One region of the Shigella sp. FC1967 genome, then DNA from elsewhere that is predicted to be linked to it. Evidence: riboswitches for the same ligand, from Rfam matches in the RefSeq annotation. Region 1 holds a riboswitch; the other holds the start of a gene.
The links. Region 1 has a riboswitch for thiamine pyrophosphate ahead of thiD (bifunctional hydroxymethylpyrimidine kinase/phosphomethylpyrimidine kinase). Riboswitches for the same ligand answer to the same signal wherever they lie in the genome.

Region 1 (9,389 bases):
GCAATTTGTTGTAAATCAGCACTTATCATTTGCCCAATAAAAGAGGTGTGAAATAACACCGCAGAACAATGAATATAAGCACTGTTTTCTGGTATTTCCTCAGTTAATGAAGGTAACGGCCTTAATGAATGTTCCCCGGTGGTTAATAAGGATGAGAGCGTACTCATCATTTCACTGACACTCAAGCCCGTTTGTGACATTAAGCTATCGAGCACTTTTTGCCATTCATTAACCGCTGGAATACCGACAAAATTCGCAAGAGCAGGATTTAAACGTACTGATGCACGCTCTGTATCAAATGCAATTTGTACCGCACCTTGAGCGCCCCCCAAAATATTCATTGATATTGGCCACAAAAAAAGAGGGGCAATACGTGGCTTTATTTTATTGGGCTGTGTATTTAGCACTAAAAAAGGAAAGCCTAAATACATGCCATTAATACCTGTATCTCGTTGGTAAGACTGAGTATTAAGTTGTAAGAGCCACAAGCGATGATTTAATTTCTCACGTTGACGTAAAACGTCACCTTCTAATGAAAACAACCTTTTCTTGCGGTTAATTAAATGCTCAAGTAAGTTTGTCGCTTTTTCATTATCAAAACAGCATTCGGTTAAATCAACACGCCCCGCGTTTGGTGTTAAACGCATTCTAACTAAGTTACCGCGTTGACTTGTAGAAACTAATTTTTTAGAAAAAAAAGTGCAATACTTCTAAAATATATCGTTGTGATCCAGGTATTTGCCATTGCTCAGCGGGAATGCAAAGCATGACAATAATATGGTCAAGAGGTAATCTGCGCGTTAAGAGAAAATCATCAGCCCATCTATCAATAATATCGTTATTAACACGCTTAAAATCCCCTATTCTTTCACTAAGTTGTTCAATAAGTTGATATCGAGGTGTGGCTAATAATATTTTTGCTTGTTGTTTATCAAACGTCTTAATCGCCAGGTTTCTCGCTAATTTAGCGGCATTATTCACCAGTGAATCTAGCGTAATATATTGCCCAATCTCAGCACTTAATAACAAAATATAGTCATTTTCATGCATATTCTTACGATCGATTAAAGCCCGTAGATTTTCATTATACGCATCCGGAAATTCTGCACGAATAATCTCCCAACGAGCGACTAATTGACTTAAAGACGTGATTAACAAATAAAGCTGTAAACTTTCTTCATTTAGTGGAATACGTTGTTGCAGTGCTCGTTCACGAACAGCGCATTGACGATAATAAAGCTGAACAAGCCAATGTGTCTCATCAATAGATTGCAGCTCAGTCGCAAGTGGCTGACAAATTAATTGATAACCTAATAAGGGATGCTCTAAAAGCCATGAAGGTGTAATGATCTCGCCACGGTAAATCAATGGCATATTAGGATTTAAAATTCTCAGTGCGAGTGTAAAACGTAAACTTGGCTCAATATCTTGTTTTTCAATTAATGCCTGCAATTGGGTAATTTGTTTGCCACGATTATCAAATTGGCTTAACCAAATCGTGATTTCACCATGAATAAGCAATGCCGTTGCTTGATCCCAATATTGTGCTTGTGCCGCCACCATTGCAAATGTATCAGGCTGATTAAATAGCTGATCGGCAAATTGAAATTGATAATATTGCTGATTTCCATTGTTGTGATTAATATTCGGCGCTTGTACCGCTAAACCTTGTAGCCACGCATTAACTTCGTTCCATTGCCATCGTTGAAAGCGATCGCGGCAGAGCAAACCCCGTAAAAGTAATTGAATATTTGGATCTAAATCATCCGCTAACTCAACACCATTCGTCATTACTTGAATTAAAAACGCATTATCATGGACATGTTTAAAACAAGCTCCTTGCGTTAATTGCTCAAGTAAAATGATCCCTAAACTCCACCAATCTGATGCTGCCGAAACACCACCCGCTAAAATTTCTGGCGCACTATAACGTGAAATTTCAAGCGGCGAGACAATATCGAGATCGAATTCAGATAAACACGCCGAACCATACTCAATCACCACAATATCAAGGGGATCTCGAGAACGGATCATCAAGTTCGAGGGCTTTAAAGCACGATGACGCACACCATGTTCAGTTAATGCTGCAATAGCCGTACCTAATTCTGAGACTAATGCGTTAATTTCATTCGATTGCCAAAAATCACCGCGTTCAATGAATTGGCTTAGTGAGCCACCTTTTAATCGTTCGGTGACATGCCAAACACGATTCTCCCATCGACCCGTTTCATAAAATACTGGAATATGGTCAGTAGAGATCAGATTTAATACTTGATAAATAGCAGGATCAGGCTCTTCACCTTTAAGATAGAGTGTTAATACGCCTTCTTGCTCTGTTTTGATATTGCTTACGTTATAGCGTTCTCTTTCGCTATTAATAGAATTGATACGTTGTTCAAGACGCCAATCACCAATCAATCTAAACGTTTCATTATCGCTAACGGCGTTATTTTCAATCTCATCAGCCGGATCAGCACCACATTCAAAACAGATAAAATCGTCTTCTCCCATCAAGTGTCCGTTAATACACTTTCTCGGCTGATCGTGATGAAGATCGGGCGTTATTGTAGCGCTCTCGATAGATGAAGATATTGGCGGAGATGGACGCCATCCAGACTCATGAATAGGTTCAATTGTTAGATCCCATCCACACGGTTTTTCATTAACCTGTCCTGCACAAAAAATCTCGGTTAACTGGCGCTCCGTTTGGCAGTGAGGACAAAAACGTATCATGGCCATCCTTTATTCCATCTCTCTTATCTTTTTATCTGTTTTAATTGAACATCTTGTTGTGTTAATACTTCACGCAACCGAGCCATATCACCCTTTTGAGGAATACCTGTAAGATAAATACGCCCTTGGTTATCCATTGAGAGATCAAGCACTTTATCTTCTTCTGTCACATGTCGTTCAAAAGCGCTAAAACGCGCACGTCCCATCGCCGTTAAACAATGAAGTTGCTGATTATCACTGCCTCGTAACATCAAACTTTGTGTAGTTTCTGCTTGATATCGACCGCTCATTAACGCATCAATTAAACCTGACATTTTAGTCACTTGAGGTGCTATCTCATTCCAGTGATAACCACTGTAAATAAAAATATCCCCCGTAAATTGCTGACGTAGCGCTATTAATAACGCATAAAGCGCCTCTGGTTGTTCAAAAGGTTCACCGCCAGAAATCGTAATACCATCAGCAAATGCAAACCAAGGTTGAATTTGTTGAATAATTACATCAACCGTGACACTTTCGGCTTTTCTTTCCCATGTATCTGGTGATAAACAGCCTTTACAACGCAAAGAGCACCCTTGAAACCAGATGCCAATTCGTTTTCCTGGTCCTAATGTTGTCACTGGGAAATGAAGCCGAGATAAACTGATCTGCATTAATTTGCCTGCGGCACTAAAATAATATTGGTCGTTTCACCTATTTGAATATCAGCAATTTGATAGGCTTTTCCTACCGCTAAATCACTGTCAAAAATGGCTCTTGAGAGAGGATTAATAAGATAAACCTCTAATTGGTTACGAATACCACGACCGCCATTTGATAAATCAGATAAACAGTAGAATTTTAACGTCGATTTAGCCGTTTCTGATATCGATAATGTGAGTAATTGTTTATCAAGGCTAGATAAGATATTTGCTACCATTTGTTCAAATATCTGCTCAGCAACATCTTCCCGAATAAAATCAAATACAATAATATTTTCACCAATACGGTTTAATAATTCAGGTCGATTTAAAACCAATTTAAAATGGCGCTCTATTTCACTTTTTTACTTTACGGCTGACATTTTCAAAAGGTTCATCAGGTAGAACATTCGCGACTCTTTCACCATTATTATCAACACGGTAGATCCCAAGATTTGAGGTAAATATAATTAAGGCTTCAGAAAAATAAACGCGGTCGCCACGTCCTGATGTTAATACCCCATCATCAATAATCTGGAGGAATTTATCCATTAAATGAGGATGCGCTTTCTCTATTTCATCAAATAATACAACGCTAAAAGGCTTTTCGCGAATAGCATTGGTTAATTCACCGCCAGAGTCATAACCCACATAACCCGGAGGCGCACCAATTAAACGTTGATCAGCATGTTCGGCACTAAATTCAGACATATCAAAGCGAATATAGGCACTTTCATCACCGAAAAGCAATTGAGTAACCGTTTTTGCTAACTCAGTTTTACCGACACCAGTTGGTCCCGCTAAAAACAACACTCCTCGTGGTCGTCCTCCTTTATTGCTACCCACACCCGTCATGGCACGCTTAATAATATCTAATAAATGCGTGACTGCATGTTGTTGTCCTTTAACACGACGCTGTATAACTTGTGGTGCATTACGAATTTTTTTGTTTATCGATTTTTTGCCAAGGATCTTCTGTAATACCTACCTTGTAACGCCTTACTGCATCACTAATTCGCGTTATTTCCACTTCTTCAATCCGCGCTAATTGCACTATTGCCACTAAATCCAGCAGTAATAACCCTTCTGTTTCATCGATAAAATCATTAAGAAGCGACGCTTTTTCATTCTCAACAAGTAATGAAAACCCTGCTAACGACATCAATAAATTGGGTGCCAACACTCTGCGGATCTGACTATCGGGTTTTGCGACAGGAATGGCTCGAATTCGAGGATTATTAACAGTAAACCAATCGGGTAAATCAGTTTCTTTTTCTACGATCCAAAAAATACTATTGAAGAAAGGTTGATTATATTCGCCAGCAGGTCTCGCTTTAGCTTGATGCGAAGTCATTAATGCTCGCGTAAATAAGTTATGTTCAGCAGGCATAAGATTATCACGATGAGAAAGCAAGCAAGAGGCAAAATCAATACATAGTGCAATCGGCTGACCAGTTATTGTTTGCCATTTTTCTAATACACTATTTAGGCTATCAATATTACCTGCGCGCGATCACCTGTAACGGTTAATCCTAACTGTTGCATTAACATTGCACCATCTTGCAAAGAGAGCGTAGGATTCGCGATCCATTGAAACCCCGTTAACGGCGTATAAGTGATGATATGAATATAACCTACTTCATACAAACTGTTATAAAGCGTCTGGTTAAAAGGCAATGGCGTTATAATATTAGGCGCAACTTCACTGGCTTGTAAGTCACGTACATTACCAAATAACACAAACTGACTTTTCAATGGAATAAAGCGAAGTAAATCACGTAACCAGCGTGGTTTTTGAAAAGCAGTATTCATATCATCCCTCATTGAAAATAAAATATATCTTACCTTAATTCCTCAATATACGGGCTGTTTATATTGAGAATAGTGTTAACTCTCTGAAGCGTCCGATCATAAAAATGAAAATAGAGCCATAACGACTCTATTTAAGATAAGTGTTGTTGTAATCAACATTACCACCAGCGATGAAAATGGTGTACGGGACCGAAACCTTGTCCAACGTCTAAACTGTCTGCATGTTCTAACGCTTGCTGTAAATAGATTTTTGCTTGTTCAACACAAATTTGCCAATTAGAAACCTGGGGACGAATAGCGGCTAAAGCAGCCGAAAGAGTGCATCCTGTGCCGTGGGTATTTTTCGTATTTACGCGTTTGGAGGTAAATCGCCACTCGCCATCTTGAGTAAATAACCAATCAGGGCTTTCATTCTCCGTTAAATGACCGCCTTTCATCAACACCGCTTTGCATCCTTGTTTTAGCAATGCATAACCTTGTTGCTTCATCGTTATTTCATCTTGAGCAACTTCACAACCTAATAGTGCTGCTGCTTCAGGTAAATTAGGTGTGATCAAATCAACCAGAGGCAAAAGCTGATTAATCATTTTATTCATTGCATCAGGCTGTAATAGAGGATCACCACTTTTTGCAATCATTACGGTATCAAGTACAACAAAGGGGATCGCATATTGCTGAAGTTTGTCGCAAACCACATCAATAATCGAGGCATTAGAGAGCATACCAATTTTGGCGCTATCAATTCGAACATCAGACAAGACAGCATCTAATTGAGCGGCAACAAAATCAGGGGATAAATCATAGACACGACGAACACCACAGGTATTTTGAGCAACAAGTGCTGTCATTACTGTTGTGCCATAGACACCCAGTGCGGAAAATGTTTTCAGATCGGCCTGAATACCTGCACCACCACTCGGATCAGTGCCTGCGATAGACAATGCATTGAATCTCACTGATTAACTCCTCCTTTCACCAGTTACAGAAAAGTCGGGCTCTGTTAATCAGCAGAGTTACCTTGACTTCCCTACGCTGGCATTATCCAGATCAGGTTATACGGGTTCATCTCAGCCAATAAGGCGCCCCGAGCCAAAGCCTGTAAATTCAGGCGATAAGGAGTATCGCATGCTCAAGATAAAGATGCTAGTTTGATAGCGAATCTCAACTTATTAACGCCCTGTTTTTAAGATTTGTGATCCAGTAAGAGAAATCAGCAAAGGCTATATATAATAAATAACCTATTCACCTCATGAAAGGGTGTAAACAATGATGCTTTAATTTACACGCCCTCAACATCGGATTATTTGTATAAAACACACATTACACCCCCCGTTGTGCCACTTAAACCTAAACGTTTTATAAACCAATACAGAATTTTTCTTTTTTTTATTTAACTCTTCTTAATCGTTATTCTATTATCCTGCTGGAAATTTAATCTATTTTTATAACCTGATGTTATTAATATTAAATTTATCTCAATATTTTAATTAAGTGATAAAAATAGATACTTTATAGATTTTTCCTGTTGAAAGTAACTAAACCTAAATTATATCTTTCAGGACTCATTTATCAGCTATTTATTTCAAATCTAATAAAAGCTTAATTTTCCATTAAAAACAATACATTATTATAAAAAATAACAGCCTTTAATATCAAAAAAAAAATTTCGTTCATAAGTACAATAAATCTATTTATTTTCTTCTTAACCGATTCTAATCCCTTAAGATTTTATTTAAGAAGTCAAGTTTCAGATACCTCTTATCTTAAATACTTGTCGATTAAATAACACTATTAATAATGTTTATTTGTCATCACTAGAAACACTGTTTATGCCGTACTCGGAGTTATATTTATGTCATCATCCTATTTTCACCCTAGCGTATTAGCTACAACGCTGTTTTCTCTTGCGTTAACAACATCCGCTTTCGCTTCTGAAAATAATACAAATACCTATCAGACTATTACGACAGAAAACCAACAAGTCACCAGTAAGTCATCTCCGTCTAATAATGAAGAGAGCTACTGGGGAAAATTCAAACGTAATATCAATCAAACTTGGGATAGCGACCAATATAATTACTATTTACCTGTATGGACTTGGCATAACCGTTTTACTTACGATAAAGAAAAAACAGATCGCTATAACGAAACACCTTGGGGCTTTGGTATGGGTAAATATCGTTATGACAATGATGGTGATTGGCACTCTCTTTATGCAATGGCATTTATGGATTCAAATAACCGTGTACAGCCTATTATGGGCTATGGTTTTGAAAAAATGTGGTATCCCGGTGATAAAGACGGCTTTCGTATGGGGGCAGGATTTACACTAAGTATTACAGCGCGTCATGAATACAACTATATTCCTATGCCACTTCCTTTACCGCTAGTTTCTGTTGGTTACGGGCATCTTTCACTACAAGCCACCTATGTGCCAGGGACTTATAACAATGGTAACGTCTTATTTGCTTGGTTACGTTGGCAGTAATGTCATTATTTTGCCGATCAGAATAAGTGCGAATAATAAAAAATAGAACATAAAAAAAACGCATCTTAATGATGCGTTTTTATTATTCAACAGAGGCTCAATCTATAATAACTTAAATATCTTGACTTGCTTGAACACGATTAGACGTTTTCTTCATACGGGAAATCTTAAATCCAACCCATAAGAATGCAATCCAGAATGGCATTAAAATTACTGAAATATTCACTTGAGGCATAAATAAGATAATCACTAAAATCATGCATAAGAAAGCAAGGCAGATATAGTTACCATAAGGATACCAAAGTGCTTTAAAGAAAGGCTCTATACCCTCTTTCTTTTTTGCAGCTCTGAATTTTAAATTCGCCAAACAGATCATAATCCAGTTAAGTACCAAGGTGGTAACAACTAACGCCATTAATAGCTCTAACGCTTGCTCAGGTAATAAATAATTAACTAAAATCCCTAATGATGTCGCAATAGCAGACAAAAGTAACGACACAACGGGTACACCACGTTTATTAATGCGAGACAGTGCATGTGGTGCATTACCTTGTTTTGCCAAGCCATAAAGCATACGACTATTAGAATAAACACCACTGTTATAAACAGACAGTGCCGCAGTTAATACCACTGCATTTAAAATATTCGCAATTAAGAAATTATCCAAGTTATGAAAAATCAGGACGAATGGGCTTTCACCTTTTACGACTTGAGTCCAAGGATAAAGTGAAAGTAACACTAGCAACGAACCAATATAGAAAATTAAAATACGATAAACAACTTGATTAGTCGCTTTCGGGATACTGACTTTTGGATTTTCAGCTTCAGCCGCGGTGATCCCCACCAGCTCAAGTCCACCAAAAGAGAACATCACAATGGCTAATGCAGACATAAAGCCCGTAAAGCCATGAGGGAAAAAACCGAGCTCCCATAAATTGCTAATCGAAGCTTGAGGGCCACCATTACCACTGGCTAGTAAGTAGCTCCCAAATAAAATCATGCCAACAATTGCCAACACTTTAATAATGGCAAACCAGAACTCTGTTTCACCATACATTTTAACGTTAATCAAATTGATTAAGTTGATTGCTACAAAGAAGATAGCAACGGACACCCAAACAGGAATATCAGGTAACCAATAGTTAATGTATTTGCCTGCTGCGGTTAATTCTGCCATACCGACAAGAATAAACATCACCCAATAGTTCCAGCCTGATAAGAAGCCAGCGAATGGGCTCCAATATTTATTAGCAAAGTGACTAAACGAACCCGCAACTGGCTCTTCGGCAACCATTTCGCCTAATTGGCGCATGATCATAAACGCAATAAAACCACCAATAGCATATCCTAATATTACTGATGGGCCTGTCATATTAATAGTTTGCGCTATACCAAGAAACAGACCAGCGCCGACAGCACCACCCAGCGCAATTAGCTGGATATGTCGATTTTTCAGACCGCGCTTAAGTTCTGTCTGTTGCGACTCTCTCGCCATACATCCTCTTCTCTTTATTATTTTATCAACTTAAAGTGTAAACTAATATTTACGTTTTGTTTATTTCAAGCCACTATTAAAACACTATTCTGACTTGAATAACAAATACATTTTATGCTAGGCAAAAAATAATAAGAAAAGCTATCTTTTAGTGGTGTTTAGAGGGGAATAATGTGGTGAA
Region 2 (9,389 bases), on a different contig from region 1:
TGGGCCTTCTATCATGACTTGAACGTCATATTCCCATGCAATTTTTGTTAGTTCACCTAGGGTATGTAATTCAGAAAATTGTGCTTCATCGTTCGCATCTTGAATTGAACCCGGTCTTAGTCCGTCGCCTAGTGAAAGGGAAACATCATAATCCGTACAAATTTCACAGATTTCACGGAAATGCTCGTAGAGGAAATTCTCTTTATGATGTGATAAACACCATTTCGCCATTATCGAACCGCCACGAGAGACAATACCCGTTAGGCGTTTTGCTGTCATTGGCACATAGCGTAACAATACACCTGCATGAATAGTAAAATAATCAACGCCTTGCTCTGCTTGTTCTAACAAAGTATCTCGGAATATTTCCCAAGTGAGATCTTCAGCAATACCGTTAACTTTCTCTAGTGCCTGATAAATTGGAACTGTACCGATAGGAACAGGGCTATTGCGAATGATCCACTCACGTGTTTCATGAATATAACGGCCCGTTGAGAGATCCATTACGGTATCCGCTCCCCAGCGTGTAGACCAAATGAGTTTTTCAACTTCTTCTTCAATGGAGGAGGTTACAGAAGAGTTGCCGATATTGGCATTCACTTTCACTAAGAAATTTCGCCCAATAATCATGGGTTCTGATTCAGGGTGATTGATATTGGCTGGAATGATTGCTCTACCTGCTGCAACTTCTTGGCGTACAAACTCAGGCGTAATATTGTCAGGAAGATGAGCACCAAAGCTAAACCCTGTATGCTGCTGGCGTAAAACTTCGCTACGAATTCTCTCACGCCCCATATTTTCACGAATAGCAATAAATTCCATTTCAGGCGTAATAATACCTTTGCGGGCATAATGTAATTGCGTCACACTTTTGCCATTGAGTGCTTTTTTGGGGGTTGGTTTTAAGGGAAAACGTAGATGTTCTAATCCAGCATCAGAAAGGCGCTGTTGGGTGAAATCTGAACTTAAAAGTGAAAGCACTTCAGTATCATTACGCTCATCAATCCATGGTTGACGTATTTTTTTTAATCCCAAATTAACGTCAAGTTGAGACGCAGGGTCACCATAAGGGCCCGATGTGTCATACACCGGTACAGGCTCATTGTCTTCAAAAATAGGGGAATCTTTTGATCCTCCTATTAGCGTTTTATCAAGTTGGATCTCACGCATTGGTACTTGAATATCAGTACGTGAGCCTTCGAGGTAAATACGGTTTGAATTTGGGAAACTTACGCCTCGAATGGTGCTGATAAACTTTTGAGCTGCATCACGCTGTTCTTTTCGTGGGCGCTGTTTGTTGTTGGTTGGTGAAATATCTTTAACGGATATATTTTGATTTTGGGACATAGCATTTCCTAATAAATATCATGCAGGCGAGTTGCCTGTCGGGTGAATATTGAGAAAAATGCTTGTCTGGAGGTCGCAGGGAGTATCGACAGATAGGTGTATATAGATGTGTAAAAAATATACGCAATGAAGCTATCAAAAGGTCGAATCACTCTTGTTCCCTTCGCGGGTATTAACCCGATCAGGTTCCGCGGATCCCGAATTAACGGTCTCAGCCTGTATTTATAATAGCCTTATAAACACTAGGCACTCCGACAAGAAGATGTTCAGTATATGAAAGATTTTAAAAACTACAAGTCCGACATGGGCTATTTATTTAAATTCCAATGTTGTTGTCCCCATGCTTGTTCATCAGAAATTTGTACTAATTTGGGGTCGGCGTTAACCGTGATAACATGATCTGCTTGGTAACATAAAGGGAGATCATTAGATGAATCAGTATAGAAAATAAAACATAAGTATCTTTTTATGTTATTAGCTTCTTTCCATTGATTTAAGCGCTCAACCTTCCCTTCTCGAAATGTCGGAATACCTTCAATAAACCCAGTGTAATGATTGTCCTTAATTTGCATATCAATCCCCATTGAAATATCTGCATTAAGTTGCTTTGCAATCACATGAACTAAAAAAGACATTGTTGCTGAAATAATCATAACGGGAATATTCTGCTGTCGATATTGTGTAATTATTGATATTCCTTGTGGGTAAAGCAAAGGCTGAATTTTAGTTTCGGTAAAATCATTAACTAGTCGATTTATTGTATTTATATCATAATGTCTAAAGTACGCTAAATGTTGAAAAAGATATTGCTTTATGTCTAACGTTTCAGCGTAATAATCTGCGATCATTTGCTCATCTAGTTTTAAAAAACTGAGGATCAGTGACTATTTTCTTATCCCACAAATAGTTTGTCCATAAGCGGCTAGAATCGCCGGCTAAAAGCGTTTCATCTAGATCAAAAATAGCAATCTTACTTTTGGTTTTATCTGTCATTCTAAGCGTTCTTATTATTAATAAAATTTATATTTATATTTTAAGAATGTTAATGAATTATAGAAGGTAGTTATAATTCATTGAGTGCTTCTTGCTAAAGAGAGTATCCTCTATTTTATATCATTATTTGGGATAGATGGTCGTTATGCATTTATATACATTAACAGGTTCAGAAAAGGGCTGGTGGACAGTTAGTCTTGGGGGGCGCGTGTGGCTACCTAAAGGTGAACTTCCATTTGGTTTAGCTAAAGATTGGGATCTCATTGGTCAACACGCCAAAATTGTGGGTGAATGGCAAGGTGAAACCGTTTGGCTTATTCATGGAAAAATGGATAACGACATGTGCTCACCCAGACTTATCGCCTCACAAGATGAAAACTTATTTAAATTAGTTGGTCGTGGCGTCCAACTGGCTGAGTTTTATCGTTCTCACCGTTTTTGTGGTTATTGTGGTTCTAAAATGCGTCATAGCGAAAGCGAATGGGCATGTTTATGCGATAACTGCCATGAGCGCTATTACCCACAAATTGCCCCTTGTATTATTGTGGGTATTCGCCATGAAGATAAAATCTTATTAGCACACCATGTTAGGCACAAACATTCACCTCTTTACACGGTACTTGCTGGTTTTGTTGAGGTTGGTGAAACGTTAGAAGAAGCCGTGGCCCGTGAAGTGTTTGAAGAGAGCAATATTCGTATTCGCAATATTCGTTATGTATCCTCTCAGCCTTGGCCGTTCCCTCATTCCTTAATGATGGGCTTTTTAGCTGATTATGATGGTGGTGAGCTACGTCATGATCCTTCTGAATTAACGAGTGCAGGTTGGTATCGCTATGATCAATTACCGCAGATCCCACCGCCAGACACGATTGCCCGACGTTTGATCGAAGATACGATAGCCAATATTAGACAAGATAAAGAAAAGAACTAAATAAAGGCGCGGTCTGCCAACAGTTATTTTTCCAGCATGTTACAATGCATGCTATTTTGCGGCCCTATTACTGTTAATGGAGTTAGTCATGAGTGAGTTGAAAAACGACCGCTATTTACGTGCGCTGTTGCGCCAACCTGTTGATGTCACCCCAGTTTGGATGATGCGTCAGGCAGGCAGATATCTTCCTGAATATAAGGAAACACGGGCACAGGCGGGGGATTTCATCTCATTGTGCAAGAATACAGAATTAGCATGTGAAGTCACATTACAGCCTTTAAGACGCTTCCCTTTAGATGCTGCTATTTTATTTTCTGATATTTTAACTATTCCAGATGCAATGGGATTAGGTCTTTACTTTGAAACGGGTGAAGGTCCTCGCTTTAAATCACCAATAAATAGCATTGATGATATTAAAAAATTGCCTATTCCTGATCCTGAAGATGAACTGGGGTATGTGATGAATGCAGTACGTGCCATTCGTCATGCATTGCAAGGTAGTGTGCCATTAATTGGTTTTTCAGGAAGCCCCTGGACACTGGCAACTTATATGGTTGAAGGTGGAAGTAGTAAGGCCTTCACAAAAATTAAAAAAATGATGTATTCAGAGCCTCAAGCATTGCATCTATTACTGGATAAACTGGCAGATAGCGTTATTCTGTATCTGAATGCTCAAATTAAAGCGGGTGCACAATCTATCATGATCTTTGATACATGGGGTGGTGTGCTAACAGGTCGTGATTACCAACTTTTCTCATTACACTATATGCATAAGATTGTTGATGGTCTTATCCGTGAATATGATGGAAGAAAAGTGCCAGTTACTTTATTTACTAAAGGTGGTGGTCGTTGGCTAGAAGCGATGGCTGCGACTGGTTGTGATGCATTAGGACTAGATTGGACGATTGATATCGAAGATGCTCGTCGCCGAGTCGGGGATAAAGTTGCGTTACAAGGTAATATGGATCCTTCTATGCTGTATGCACCACCTGCCAGAATAGAACAAGAAGTCGAGACTATTTTGGCTGGGTTTGGTAAAGGCAATGGTCATGTCTTTAATCTTGGGCACGGTATTCATCAAGATGTTCCACCTGAACATGCTGGGGCATTTATTGATGCGGTTCACCGTTTATCGAAGCCTTATCATCAGGATAATGATTAATACCCAACAATTACGTCAGGAGCAGACAGAGAAAGCTCAACAGATTATTTTAACAGACCAATTTACAGCACCAATTTGCATAGCGGGTGCTGATGTTGGTTTTGAAGACGGTGGCGCAGTTACTCGCGCCGCCATCGTAGTAATGCACTACCCATCTTTTGAAATTCTTGAATATCAAATAGCCCGAATACCGACAACTCTTCCTTATATCCCTGGCTTACTTTCATTTAGAGAGTGTCCAGCGTTACTGACTGCTTGGCAATTAATCAAACAAAAGCCTTCTCTTATTTTTGTTGATGGACAAGGTATTGCTCATCCTAGAAGGCTTGGTGTTGCAAGTCATTTTGGTTTACTAGTGGATACACCAACTATTGGTGTGGCAAAAAGTCGTTTATGTGGTACTGATAAAGCCGTTAATGAAGAGATGGGAAGCTATGAGCCACTAATGGATAAGAATGAGCAAATAGGATGGATTTATCGCAGTAAGAAAAAATGTAAACCTCTGTATATTTCTCCGGGTCATAAAGTGAGTATGAAAGGCGCTTTGCAGTGGGTTGAATTGTGTATGAAAGGATATCGATTGCCAGAACCAACGCGTTGGGCTGATGGTATTGCTTCAAATAGGCGATTATTTGAGCAATTGAATAAGAATAAGCTCTAAATGTTCGGGAAATATGTGGATATTTTGAATTTTCAGGTAAACTGCGCCTAAGTTAAGAAAATGAGTAATCACGAATGTTGAAGAACCCAATCCATTTACGTTTAGAAAAGCTAGAAGCTTGGCAACACCTGACGTTTATGGCATGCCTGTGTGAGAGAATGTACCCAAATTATCAGGTATTTTGTCGTGAAACAGGTTTTACCGATCCAATGCTTTATCGCCGTATTCTCGATCTGGTTTGGGAAACTTTAACGGTGAAAGATGCAAAAGTTAATTTTGATTCTCAATTAGAGAAATTAGAAGAAGCTATTCCTGATGCATCTCTGTTCGAGATTTATGGTGTCTATCCTGCGATTGACGCCTGTGTTGCGCTTAGTGAAATTGTTCACTCACGTTTAAGCGGTGAATCATTAAGTCACGCTATTGAAGTGAGCAAATTATCAGTAGGGACAGTTGCTTCACTTGAAATGACACAAGCAGAAAGAGAAATGAGTGAAGAAGAGCTTAGATCTTTACCTGCTGTTATTGAAGAGTTCGATATCCAATGGGAAATTTACCGTCTACTTGTAGAATGTGAAGAAAGAGATGTCGAACTGATCAAAGGTCTACGAGCAGACCTTCGTGAAGCTGGAATGAGCAATATCGGTATAGAATTAACGCACTAAATCAGAAAAACGTGATTTAGTGCTTGAAAAGCGACGTTTAAAGACTTCACATCACCCCTGTGTATGTTCTACATTGGGTACGAAAAGAAGTGGCTCAGGTGTTTTACTTAATTTATCCTTTTAAAAAGAGAATAAGTTAAGTTTTTTCACCAGATGTTTTTCAAACGATAAAACATACTTTAAGGACTATTTTATGAACAAAGCTGAATTAACCGAATCAGTTGCTGAAAAAGCGGATCTGACAAAAACTCAAGCAAAAGCTGCTATTGAAGCGTTTATCGATTCAGTAACAGGTGCTCTGAAAGAAGGCGATTCTGTACAGTTAGTTGGTTTCGGTACATTCAAGGTAAATCACCGTGCAGAGCGTACTGGTCGTAACCCTCAAACTGGTAAAGAAATTAAAATTGCAGCAGCTAATGTTCCTGCATTTACTGCCGGTAAAGCACTGAAAGACGCAGTAAAATAATTCCTTTGAACGGAATGAACAATAGAGGGGGATTTACTCCCCTTTTGTTGAAACGACAGGGGCTGTTAGCAATAGGATTTGCTTTTTTGCTCAGCGCCTGCTCTTCTACTGTGCAACTACCTGAATTTTCTGCAACAGGTTATATTGCGGACGATGGAGTTGTGCGACTATGGCGTTTAAATAATAAAGCGTCAGAACCTCAAGTGATCATGAGCGTTTATAGTTTTTATAAAAAACCAGAAACGGTCATCACATTCTATGAATATCGCCAAAATAGGCTTTGGCAAGTTCGCTCTGAAATTCTCAATCCTAACGATCCCTCATCTTGGCACCTTCGTTTAAATAAACGTGGTGAAGTTATTTTCATGCAACAAGAGAGCCAGAAGCAAAAACGAGCATTAACAGAAGATGAGCGTTTAAGAATGGTATTTGCTGCAAGTAAAGAGCGTGAAATCAGCGAAGCGCTTACTATTGGGAAAGTAAATTTAATACAGGGTGTCTGGTATCAAAATACAATGACAACATGTGCTGGAGAGAAGGTGAGTGTTTCATTTGAAGGTTCAGAACAACGTTGGTTAAAAACAAGAACACGTAATTCAAGTAAGCCTTCTTATGTTGCTTGGCTTGATTCACCAGAAGGTAAGCAATTACTTATGGTCGCAGATCACGATTTTTGTAAATGGGAACCAACAAAAGAGAGCTTGTGATCACCCCCTTTTGTTGTTAATTCTCTATTTCTTTAAGCGTGCAATCGCGCGATAACCAATATCATGGCGATAAAAACTACCATCCCAATGAATACCTTTAGCTAAAGCATACGCATTTTTTTGGGCTTGTTCGATATCATCACCTAATGCTGTTACACATAGTACTCGTCCACCGGCAGTGATAACTTCGCCTTTGTCATTGAGTGTTGTTCCAGCTTGAAATACCTTCGCCGTTGTTGAGGATGTTGGTGTTAAGCCCTTGATAACATCACCTTGACGATAATCCGCTGGGTAGCCACCTGCTGCAATCACAACCCCCAAAGCTGGACGAGGATCCCAATGGGAATCTTTATCTTTTAAGTTGCCTTTTGCGCCAGCTAAACAGAGATCAACTAAGTCAGATTGCATACGCATCATAATAGGTTGAGTTTCTGGATCGCCAAAACGACAGTTAAACTCAATAACCTTAGCGATACCTTGTTTATCAATCATCAGACCAGCATAAAGGAAACCTTGGTAACGATGACCTTCGGAAGCCATTCCCTTTACTGTTGGATAAATGATTTTTTCCATGACTTGCTGGTGGATTTCTGGCGTAACAACAGGCGCCGGTGAATATGCACCCATTCCCCCCGTATTAGGGCCCGTATCTCCATTGCCAACACGCTTATGATCTTGGCTTGTTGCCATTGGAATTACGTGTTCACCATCAACCATAACGATAAAGCTAGCTTCTTCGCCATCAAGAAATTCTTCGATAACAATACGATGTCCTGCATCACCAAAAACATTGCCAGCCAACATATCTTTAATTGCAGCTTCAGCTTCAGCTTGCGTCATTGCAACAATAACGCCTTTACCTGCTGCTAAACCATCTGCTTTGATAACAATCGGCGCGCCACTTTATTGAGATACTCAAGTGCAGGCGCTATTTCTGTAAAATTTTGATAAGCCGCAGTTGGAATGTTATGACGAGCTAAAAAATCTTTTGTGAAGGCTTTAGAGCCTTCTAATTGAGCGGCTCCTTTTGTTGGACCAAAGATGGTCAGTCCCGCTTCTTTAAATGCATCGACAACACCCATAACCAGAGGTGCTTCTGGGCCTACGATCGTTAAATCAATTTGGTTTTCGAGGGCAAATGTAACTAATGCAGGAATATCGGTTGCACTAATAGCCACATTCTCAACACCATTTTCTAATGCTGAGCCAGCATTACCAGGAGCAACAAAAACCTGTGTTGCCAGCGGTGATTGAACGGCCTTCCAAGCTAAAGCATGTTCCCGACCGCCATTACCAATAATCAAAATTTTCATATCAATACCTTATTAATGGCGGAAGTGACGCATATTAGTGAAAATCATTGCAATATTATGTTCATTGGCAGCCGCAATGACTTCATCATCACGAATTGAGCCACCAGGTTGAATAACACAAGTCACACCCGCAAGAGCGGCGGCATCAATACCATCTCTAAATGGGAAGAATGCATCTGATGCCATTGCACAACCCGCAACTTCTAAACCTTCATCAGCGGCTTTAATACCCGCAATTTTTGCAGAGTACACACGGCTCATTTGTCCTGCGCCAATACCGACAGTCATATCGTTTTTAGCGTAAACAATGGCATTTGATTTTACAAATTTTGCGACTTTCCAGCAGAAGAGTGCATCTTTAAGTTCACGTTCGCTTGGTTGACGTTGAGTAACCACTCTTAAGTTTTCTTCTTTTACCATGCCCAAGTCACGATCTTGAACCAACAGCCCACCATTAACACGTTTGAAATCTAACGCGGGTTTTGCTGTTTGCCATTGACCACAAGCCAATACACGGACATTTGGTTTTGTTTCTAAAATGGGTAGTGCATCTTCATTAATAGAAGGGGCAATGATGACTTCAACAAACTGACGTTCGATGATCGCACTTGCTGTTTTTGCATCTAATGGGCGATTGAATGCGATAATGCCACCAAATGCAGAGGTGGGATCGGTTTTAAATGCATTGTCATATGCTTGTGTGAGCGTGTTCGCAGTTGCAACACCGCAAGGATTTGCATGTTTCACAATAACACATGCAGGCTCGGAGAATGATTTTACACATTCTAATGCGGCATCAGTATCGGCAATGTTGTTGTAAGAAAGTGCTTTGCCTTGTAATTGGTTTGCAGTGGCAATAGATGCTTCTTCAATATCTTCTTCTATATAGAAAGCGGCTTGCTGATGAGCATTCTCACCATAACGCATATCTTGTTTCTTTATATAGTTCAGATTTAGGGTACGAGGGAAAGGACCTGATGGCTGTGAAGTATCACCATAATAAGGTGCAACCTTCTGACCAAAATAGTTAGCAATCATTCCATCGTAAGCTGCTGTATGTTCAAAGGCTTTTATCGCTAAATCAAAGCGTGTATCTAAAGTAAGGCTATTTTCGTGATTATCCATTTCTTCAATCACTCTTTCA

Region 2: another riboswitch for thiamine pyrophosphate. It lies ahead of thiC (phosphomethylpyrimidine synthase ThiC); the one in region 1 lies ahead of thiD (bifunctional hydroxymethylpyrimidine kinase/phosphomethylpyrimidine kinase).

The regions. Positions count from the first base shown of each region.
Region 1 covers NZ_MIIZ01000610.1:22,143-31,531, forward strand. The annotation lists gene BHE89_RS25225 (AAA domain-containing protein) at 1-647, opposite strand, end outside; gene BHE89_RS25230 (protein kinase domain-containing protein) at 688-2,739, opposite strand; gene BHE89_RS07180 (4Fe-4S single cluster domain-containing protein) at 2,757-3,386, opposite strand; gene BHE89_RS25235 (hypothetical protein) at 3,386-3,751, opposite strand; gene BHE89_RS25240 (AAA family ATPase) at 3,771-4,226, opposite strand; gene BHE89_RS25245 (hypothetical protein) at 4,348-4,803, opposite strand; gene BHE89_RS25250 (hypothetical protein) at 4,899-5,225, opposite strand; gene thiD (bifunctional hydroxymethylpyrimidine kinase/phosphomethylpyrimidine kinase) at 5,384-6,181, opposite strand; TPP riboswitch at 6,233-6,322, opposite strand; gene pagP (lipid IV(A) palmitoyltransferase PagP) at 7,078-7,713, shown strand; gene BHE89_RS07200 (amino acid permease) at 7,826-9,208, opposite strand.
Region 2 covers NZ_MIIZ01001098.1:4,145-13,533, forward strand. The annotation lists gene thiC (phosphomethylpyrimidine synthase ThiC) at 1-1,347, opposite strand, end outside; TPP riboswitch at 1,489-1,611, opposite strand; gene BHE89_RS18785 (HAD family hydrolase) at 1,656-2,195, opposite strand; gene BHE89_RS26435 (hypothetical protein) at 2,200-2,340, opposite strand; gene nudC (NAD(+) diphosphatase) at 2,486-3,271, shown strand; gene hemE (uroporphyrinogen decarboxylase) at 3,360-4,433, shown strand; gene nfi (deoxyribonuclease V) at 4,426-5,094, shown strand; gene BHE89_RS18805 (YjaG family protein) at 5,169-5,759, shown strand; gene BHE89_RS18810 (HU family DNA-binding protein) at 5,953-6,225, shown strand; gene BHE89_RS18815 (DUF1481 domain-containing protein) at 6,240-6,932, shown strand; partial or broken gene purD (phosphoribosylamine--glycine ligase) at 6,957-8,245, opposite strand; gene purH (bifunctional phosphoribosylaminoimidazolecarboxamide formyltransferase/IMP cyclohydrolase) at 8,258-9,389, opposite strand, start outside.